2 regions of the Flexivirga lutea genome follow, and region 2 is predicted to be linked to the other one. Evidence: riboswitches for the same ligand, from Rfam matches in the RefSeq annotation. Region 2 holds a riboswitch; the other holds the start of a gene.

Region 1 (4,206 bases), on a different contig from region 2:
CAGCCGTAGCACGTCGGTTCGGGGCGCGTACGGTGCTGGACGCCGCACAGTACGCACCGCACGTGAGCATCGACCTCACTGCCCTCGACATCGACTGGGTCGCCTTCTCCGGCCACAAGCTCTACGCCCCGTACGGCGCCGGTGTGCTCGCGGGCCGCAGCGACTGGCTGGACGCCGCCGAGCCCTACCTGCCCGCCGGCGGAGCGACGGCGCGGGTGGCGCACGACCACACCCGCTGGCAGACCGGCCCGGCGCGCCACGAGGGCGGCACGCCCAACGCCGTGGGCGCCATCGCGATCGCAGCGTCCTGCGCCACGCTGCGCAGTCACCGGGCCACGGTCGAGGCGCACGAGGCGCACCTCTACGCGCGACTGCACGGCGGGCTGGCCGCGATCGACGGCGTCCGCATCGTGCAGGTGCTCGGCGACCGGCCCAATGTGGGCGTGGTCACCTTCACGATCGACGGCTACGACCCGTCGCTGGTCTCGCAGGTGCTGGCCGACGAGCACGCCATCGCCGTGCGCGACGGCCGGTTCTGCGCCCACCTGCTGTGCGACGCCGTGGTCGGCGCGGACGCGACCGCGGTGCGCGCCAGCCTCGGGCTGGCCACGACCGGCGAACACGTCGACCGGCTCGTCGCCGCCGTGCGCCAGCTGGTCGAGCACGGGCCGTCCCTGTCCTACGTCCACACCGACGAGGGGTGGTCCGCTCCTGCCGACCCGCGGGACGTCAGCGAGCCGCTGCCCTGGTAGCCGGCGTGCTGCGTGGCCGATCCACCCGCAGTCGCGCCCAGTAGCCCAGGTGGTCGGTGCCGGCGATGGTCACCGTGCCGTCGGAGACCACCCCGAAACCGCGCGTGAGCACGTGGTCCAGCTGGATGAACGGCGGCACCCGTCTGTTGTGCGGCCAGGTCCGCCGCCATCCGGACCCGGTGGCCCGGCTGCTGTCGGTGAGGCCGTCGGCCAGCTCGCGGAACGCCGGCATCGCGGACGAGGCGTTGAAGTCCCCGGCCAGCACGAGCGGCTGATCGTCGGGCAGCGCGTTGCGCCATACGGACAGGGCGCGGAGCGCCGCGTGCCAGTCGTCGACGATGTCCGGCAGCGGGGCCGGCGTGTGCACCGCCCGGAGTCGGAAGTCGCCGGCCGCCGTCGTCACCCGCACGTCGGGGCTGCTGGGGAACCGGCCGCCCGGATGTTCGGCGACGGGCGCGAGCCGGTGGACGCTGCGCACCACGGTCCCCCGGATGCCCGGCGCGGCCCGACCCGCCTGGTGCGGCAAGACATCGTCGAGCCCGTGGCGCCGCAGCGCCGCGAGTTCCGGTGCCGTGCACTCCTCCAGCACCAGCGTGTCGACGTGCTGGTTGCGTGCCGCTGCCACGACCTGTGCCGGGTCGCCGTGGCCGAATTCGAGGTTGATGGTCATGACGACCTCGTCGTGTGCACTCGCCGCCACCGTGTCGCTGCGCAGCGAGAGCAGCCCGAGGCCGACAGGAGGTATGGCGACCAGCAGCGCCACGAGGGCCAGCCAGCGGTGCCGCAGAGCCGTCGTCAGGACGAACAGGACGACCGCGGCCGCGCCGAAGAGCGGGAACAGCGCCTGGACCAGCGGCACGAGCCAGGTGACGTCCAGCCAGCGAACGAACACGCCGGCCGCGACGAGCACCTGGACCGCGGCGAGCGCCCACCACCCGACCGTGTGTGCCTCCCGTCGCCGGGTGCGATGCCGGTCCGGATGCCGGCGCCCACGCCGGCCCGAACGCCAGGTCCGGCGGGTCGGCGCAGCGGCGGCAGGGCCCGAATGTGACACCCCGGCATTGTCACCCACCCGCGACATACCCCGTGCTGTTACCACTGGGACTGGAGTGATGCAAGCAACACGATGCGTGTGACTCCGGCGACACTTCTCAAAAAAGTCACGAAATGGTCACGGTTCGACTTGGAAATCTCCTCGCGACCACGTACCTTCGACGATCGGTGGTTGAAATTTCGTCCCCCTGGCGAAGCAACATCCATCGACGGAGAGTGCAACCCGGCACGACTCCGCCATTTGCCTGTGGTCCGCTGCGCACAACCTCGTTGAGCGGCCACCACGATCCGGGATGGTCCCGGAGGCACAACGAGGATGGGGAACCCATTTCGGCCGCGACGCGGTCTTGGGGTGAGAGCAGGCCGACAACCTGCCGGGCACCTGACAGCCCGACCCGACAGCTAACCCCGTATGCGCACGTCAGGAGAGGAATCAATGAACCTCAGCAAGAACCTCAACAGCAAGACCCGCGTCGTCGGCATCGGGGTTGCCGCCGCCGCAGCCCTCGCCGCCGCCGGCGTCGCCACCGCTGGTGACGCTCACGCCGCGTCGGTCTCCACCTGGGACCGCGTCGCCGCTTGTGAGAGCGGTGGCAACTGGGCCATCAACACCGGCAACGGTTTCTACGGTGGCCTGCAGTTCACCCACTCGACCTGGATCGCCTTCGGCGGTGGCGCCTACGCCTCCAACGCCAACCTGGCGAGCAAGTCGGCCCAGATCACGATCGCCGAGAAGGTGCTCGCCTCACAGGGTCCCGGCGCCTGGCCGGTCTGCTCCGTGCGCGCGGGTCTGACCCGTGGCGGCGGCTCGCCGAACGTCAACCCGGCGCCGGCTCCCCAGGCCGCACCGCAGAAGACCTACACCGCGCCGAAGAAGACCTACACGGCTCCGAAGGTGTCGCGTTCCGCCGAGCGCGCCCAGGCTCCGACGAAGTCCTACTCCGCGCCGAAGAAGGTCGACTCCGCGCCGAAGGTCGCCCTCTCGGGCAAGACCTTCACCGTGAAGTCCGGCGACACCCTGAGCAAGCTCGCACAGAGCTACCACGTCAAGGGTGGCTGGCAGGCGCTGTTCGCGGCCAACAAGGGCACCGTGAACGACCCCAACCTGATCTTCGTCGGCCAGCACCTCAACCTGCCGGCTTGATCTGATCAGCTGATGATCACCGTCCCCGTGCGGTGATGATCAACCCGAAGGCCCCGGTCCACGTCATGTGGACCGGGGCCTTCGTCGTCTGTCGACCCCGTCGCTGTCTCATCGAGAGATGAGTTGTTGTCGTCATGAGCGCGTCATCACGACGACAACTGCTCTCTCGGCGATGGCGGACGTATGACGAACGCCGACGCCGCCGCCGAGCCGGAGTTCCGAAGAGCCACCACCCAGCGCGACTAAGTCACTACTGTCGCGAGTTTCTCGCCGAAAGCGGCCGATTCGAGCGAGAAACTCGCGACAGTAGCGGCGAGCTCGGTGTGACCTACGCGTCGATGACGATCGGGATGATCATCGGGCGCCGGCGCAGCTTGCCTCCGACGAAACCGCCCACGGCGCGCCGGATGACCTGCTGCAGCTGGTAGGTGTCGCTGATGCCCTTCTGGCGGGCCTCCTCCAAGGCCGCCTCCAGCTTGGGGCGCACCTTGTCGAAGACGTCGTCGTCCTCGGCGAAGCCGCGGGTCTGGATCTCCGGGCCACTGACGATCTTGCCGGTGTCGGCGTCGCGCACCACGATGATCGTCACGAAGCCCTCGTCGCGCAGGATGCGGCGGTCCTTCAGCATCGTCTCGTCGGTGGTCCCGACGAGGGAGCCGTCGACATACACGTAGCCGCAGGGCACGGCGCCCACGATGCGCGCGCGGCCGTCGACCAGGTCGACCACGACGCCGTCCTCGGCGAGCAGCACGCGTTCGGCGGGCACTCCGGTGGCGACGGCGAGCTCGCCGTTGGCGACCAGGTGCCGCCATTCGCCGTGGATCGGCATGACGTTGCGGGGCCGGACGATGTTGTAGCAGTAGAGCAACTCGCCGGCGCTGGCGTGGCCCGAGACGTGGACCAACGCGTTGCCCTTGTGTATGACGCTGGCGCCGCGTCGCATCAGGCCGTTGATGACCCGGTAGACGGCGTTCTCGTTGCCCGGGATGAGGGAGGACGCCATCAGCACGGTGTCGCCGGTGCCGATGTCGATGGTGTTGTGGTCGCCGTTCGCCATCCGGGACAGCGCTGCCATCGGCTCGCCCTGTGACCCGGTCGAGACGAGCACGATCTGGTTGTCGGCGAAGTTGTCGATCTTCTTCAGGTCGACCAGGACGCCGTCGGGCACGTGCAGGTAGCCCAGGTCGGCCGCGATGCCCATGTTGCGCAGCATCGACCGGCCCACGAACGCCACCTTCCGGCCATGGGTCGCCGCGG
Region 2 (4,206 bases):
GCGAAGGGCGATGTGCCCGAACCCGATGCGATCTCGGTCGCCACCGTCGACGCCGAGGGCCAGCCGCACGTGCGCACCGTGCTGATGCGCTACCTCGGCGCTGACGGTCCGGGCTTCTACACCAATTACACCAGCCGCAAAGGCCTTGACCTGCAAGCTGATCCGAAGATCGCCGCGGCGTTGACCTGGCCGCCGATGTTCCGGGCCATCCGCTTCGTCGGTGTTGCCGAGAAGATGTCGGTCGAGCGATCGACGCACTATTTCCGCAGCCGGCCGTACGGATCGCGCATCGGCGCCTGGGCCTCGGAGCAGTCGCAGCCGGCCGCCGGCCGCGCCCAGCTCGAGGCGGCCGTGGCGTCATACGAACAGAAGTGGCCGGACACCGGCAGCCCGGAGGACGTCCCGCTGCCCGACTTCTGGGGCGGGTATGTCGTGCGCTGCGAGGAGGTGGAGTTCTGGGCCGGCCGCAGCAGCCGACTGCACGACCGGCTCGTCTTCGTGCGCACCTGCGATGGCGACCTCGCCGACGCGAACAGTTGGGAAATCGAGCGCCGTCAGCCCTAGGCGACGGGCAAGACCAGTCAACTGCACGAGAAGCGGACGCCGGCGGGTGAGGAGTCGAGCAAGAAGACACGGGACAGCCCGTGGGCTGCCGGTGGAACCGGCAAGCGCGATGGACGAGATCGCGCGCCCACGGGCCGCGGTGGCTGCGTTGGAGTAGCTACCGAACGTCCGTTCCGTCGGCACACCGGAGGTGGCCGGCGACGAATACGAAGGTTGCGCTAGCGCGCAACCACCTCACGCGTCCTTTGAGAAATCACTCTTGGACCACCTCCTTTCTCGTGTGCTCCCACGCTAGGACGAGGGCCGGGTGGGAAGCAACAGATTTAGTCGGCTGTCCTGGCTCCCCCTTCGGCCGGCGGGCCGAGCGCGGCCGGGACCGACGCCGAGAGCAGACGCGGAGAGCAAGAACGGCTGGCGCCCAGGGGAGGTGCGCCAGCCGTCCGAGCTGCACCTTGCGGTGTGCTCACCCCGCCCGTGAAAACGAACGGTTCGGGAGGCCGCGGGTCAGGGGGGAGGAGCCCCACGGCTTCCAAGAAGAAGAACGTAGCGTGAGCGGGAAGGATTCCCGAACTTATTGAGCGAAAAGTCGACCGAAATTTCTTCGTGACGGGTTGTGGGCAGCGGCGGCGATCCCGCGACGGGGGCGTGGCGGGAGGCTGGCGTGCACCTGTCGGCCCGTAGTGGCAGGCTTGTGCCGTGAGCGAGCTGATCGACACCACCGAGATGTATCTCCGCACGATCTTCGACCTGGAGGAAGAAGGCATCGTGCCGCTGCGCGCGCGCATCGCGGAGCGTCTGGGGCACTCGGGTCCCACCGTGTCCCAGACGGTGGCCCGCATGGAGCGCGACGGGCTGCTGACGCTGGCCGGTGACCGGCATCTGGAGCTCACCGAGCACGGCCGGACGCTCGCCACCCGGGTGATGCGCAAGCATCGGCTCGCCGAGCGGCTGCTGGTCGACGTCATCGGTGTGGAGCTCGAATACGCGCACGACGAGGCCTGCCGGTGGGAGCACGTCATGAGCGAGCGGGTCGAGCGCAAGATCCTGGCGATGCTCCGCGAACGACACATCTCGCCCTACGGCAACCCCATCCCGGGCCTGGAGGAGCTGGGTGAGGAGGGCACGCGTGTGCAGTTCCGCGACGGCGTGCGCCCGATGACGGAGGTCGGCACCGAGCAGCCGGCCAGCTTCGTGGTCCGCCGCGTCGGTGAGCCGGCCCAGGCCGACCAGGATGCCTTGAGCGTGCTCACCGCGGGCGGCATCACCCCGGACGCCAAGGTCGAGGTGCGCCTCGAGGGTGATCGGGTCCTGGTGCGCGCCGAGGAGGGTGACGCCGTGTCGCTACCCCGCGACGTCGCCATGCACGTCTTCGTCGACGCCGACTGACTGACCCGACCGACTGACCCCGGCTGACTGACCCCGGCTGACACCCGGGGACTGACTGACGCCATGGGCTGATTCGGCGTCCTTGCAACGATCCTCGCAGACCACCAGAACTTTCTTTGACCAGTTCGTGACCTCACTGTGACTTTCCGTCCGGGGTTGTGTACCGTTTTCCCCGGCCCGCCACTCGGCGGGTTCCCGTGAGGCAACGCCGAGTCCTGCCAGCTGATCGGGTGCAACGAATTTCCGCCAGGCAGGAGCGGGGGACCCATTCCGGGTGGCGCAAGCCGCCCTCGGGGCGAAGTTTCGGTGCAGCACCACGGGGCTGCCGCACCGGAGCCGGGTATCTCCAGCCCGAGCCCGACAGCTCACCTCGTAGGCGACGGAGAGGTGTTCTGTGTCCATTCTTGGTCCGCGCGGTCGTCACCGCGCCCCGGGCAAGCTGACGACGACTTTCAACTCCACCGCTCGCGTGTCGGCCACCGTCGCCGTCGCCGGTGGTCTGGTCGCTTCGATCGCCGCACCGCAGGCCGCGTCTGCCACGACCGGTGTCGCGTCGATCACCGGCTCCAGCTCGGTCGATTTCGCCGCCCAGGCTTCCCGCGCTCAGGCGTTGGCCAACCCGCTGCAGGCCACCAAGGCCGAGTCGCAGCTGAGCGCCGTGCCGGCGCAGGCGCAGCTGGCTGCCCCGGTCGCCGCCAAGCGCTATGAGGCTCCCAAGCCGGTGGTGCGCACGCGCACCGCCTCGGTGTCGCGCAGCGCCACCCGCCCTGACCGCTCGGCTCAGCCGGCGCCGGCGAGCAACCCGGTCAGCGCCCCGGTGAGCAACCCGGTCACGACGCCGGCCCCGCCGGCCGCCACCGGTGGCATCGTCGGCATCGCCGAGCGGTATGTCGGTGCGCCCTACGTCTACGGCGGCGCCAGCCCGGCCGGCTTCGACTGCTCGGGCTTCACGTCCTACGTCTACGGTCAGGTCGGCAAGTCGCTCCCGCGCACTGCCACCGCGCAGATGCAGATGGCGACCCGGGTGAGCACGCCGCAGCCGGGAGACCTGATCTTCTTCGGCAACGGCAGCTACGCCTACCACGTGGCGATCTATGTCGGCAACGGCATGATGATCGACGCCAACCACCCCGGTGGTTCCGTCGGCGTCCGCCCGATCTACAGCGGTGTGTCCGGCTACGGCCGCATCTGAGCTGTCACACCACTCGTTCGAACCCGTCGCACTTCGTGGGTGCGGCGGGTTCGTGCATTCCCGCACCAAACGCGCTCCCCGAAAGGCCGCACCATGTCATTGTCCGAAACGCTGCTCGCCGCTGACCGTCGTCCGCAGGTCGTTGCCGATCTGGTTGCGGTGATCGACGCGGAGGTGAAGGACAAGAAGGGTCTCACCGGGGTCGCGATCAAGGGTGGGTATGCCGCCGTGCGCAAGGTGAGTCCGACGATCGCGGCCGATGCGACCGATCGCATGCTGCCCGAGGTCGCTTCGGCCCTGCAGCCGTTCTGGGACGACTTCGCCGGGGCGGGCGATTTCGGGCAGTACCTCGCCGGCCGTGGCGACGAGGCCGCCGATGCACTGCTGGCGGTCACCGACGCGCGGGCCGAGGCGACCGAGCGGGAGCCGTTGAAGCGTGCTTACAAGGGGCTGCGCGGCAAGGCCAAGGACAACGTCGAGCAGGCCCTGCCGCGACTCGGGAGGGTCGTGCAGCAGCACGCGTCCTGAGTCGTGCAGCAGCACGCGTCCTGAGTCGTGCGGGGACGCTCAAGGTCCTTCTGATAGACCATGAATATGTCTGACTCATTGCACGCCACGACCGTGCGTCTCACCGGCGCCGACGGCGCCGAGATCGAGGCCTACCTGGCGACACCGGACGGCGACACCCGCCGTGGCGGTGTCGTGGTCATCCATCATCTGCCCGGTTACGACCGGGCGACCAAGGAGATGGTCCGCCGCTTCGCGGAGTTGGGGTATGACGCCCTGTGTCCCAATCTGTATTCGCGGCAGGCTCCGGGAGCGGAGCCGTCCGACGCTGCCGCGGCGGTGCGGGCGGCGGGCGGCATACCGGACGAGCAGCTGGTCGGCGACGTGGAGGCGGCGGCGGCATACCTGCGCGGATTGCCGCACGCGAACGGCAAGGTCGGCGTGATCGGCCACTGCTCGGGCGGGCGGCACGCAGTCCTCGCGGCGTGCCGGGTGGACCTGGACGCGGCGGTGGACTGTTACGGCGCCTTCGTGACCGGCACCCCTGGCGCGGACTA

The links. A riboswitch is a leader RNA that binds a small molecule or an ion and turns the genes downstream of it on or off. The one in region 2 is predicted to bind cyclic di-AMP.
Region 1: it holds a riboswitch for cyclic di-AMP, as region 2 does, so the genes downstream of both, ACYVBN_RS03440 (transglycosylase family protein) here and ACYVBN_RS06795 (C40 family peptidase) in region 2, are expected to answer to the same signal.

The regions. Positions count from the first base shown of each region.
Region 1 is NZ_BAAGZB010000001.1:708,114-712,319, reverse strand. Features, by position in the region: gene ACYVBN_RS03450 (aminotransferase class V-fold PLP-dependent enzyme) at 1-752, shown strand, start outside; gene ACYVBN_RS03445 (endonuclease/exonuclease/phosphatase family protein) at 730-1,806, opposite strand; cyclic di-AMP (ydaO/yuaA leader) riboswitch at 2,100-2,237, shown strand; gene ACYVBN_RS03440 (transglycosylase family protein) at 2,242-2,949, shown strand; gene ACYVBN_RS03435 (ribonuclease J) at 3,278-4,206, opposite strand, start outside.
Region 2 is NZ_BAAGZB010000002.1:77,601-81,806, reverse strand. Features, by position in the region: gene pdxH (pyridoxamine 5'-phosphate oxidase) at 1-564, shown strand, start outside; gene ACYVBN_RS06800 (metal-dependent transcriptional regulator) at 1,261-1,950, shown strand; cyclic di-AMP (ydaO/yuaA leader) riboswitch at 2,185-2,344, shown strand; gene ACYVBN_RS06795 (C40 family peptidase) at 2,345-3,142, shown strand; gene ACYVBN_RS06790 (DUF6918 family protein) at 3,236-3,670, shown strand; gene ACYVBN_RS06785 (dienelactone hydrolase family protein) at 3,737-4,206, shown strand, end outside.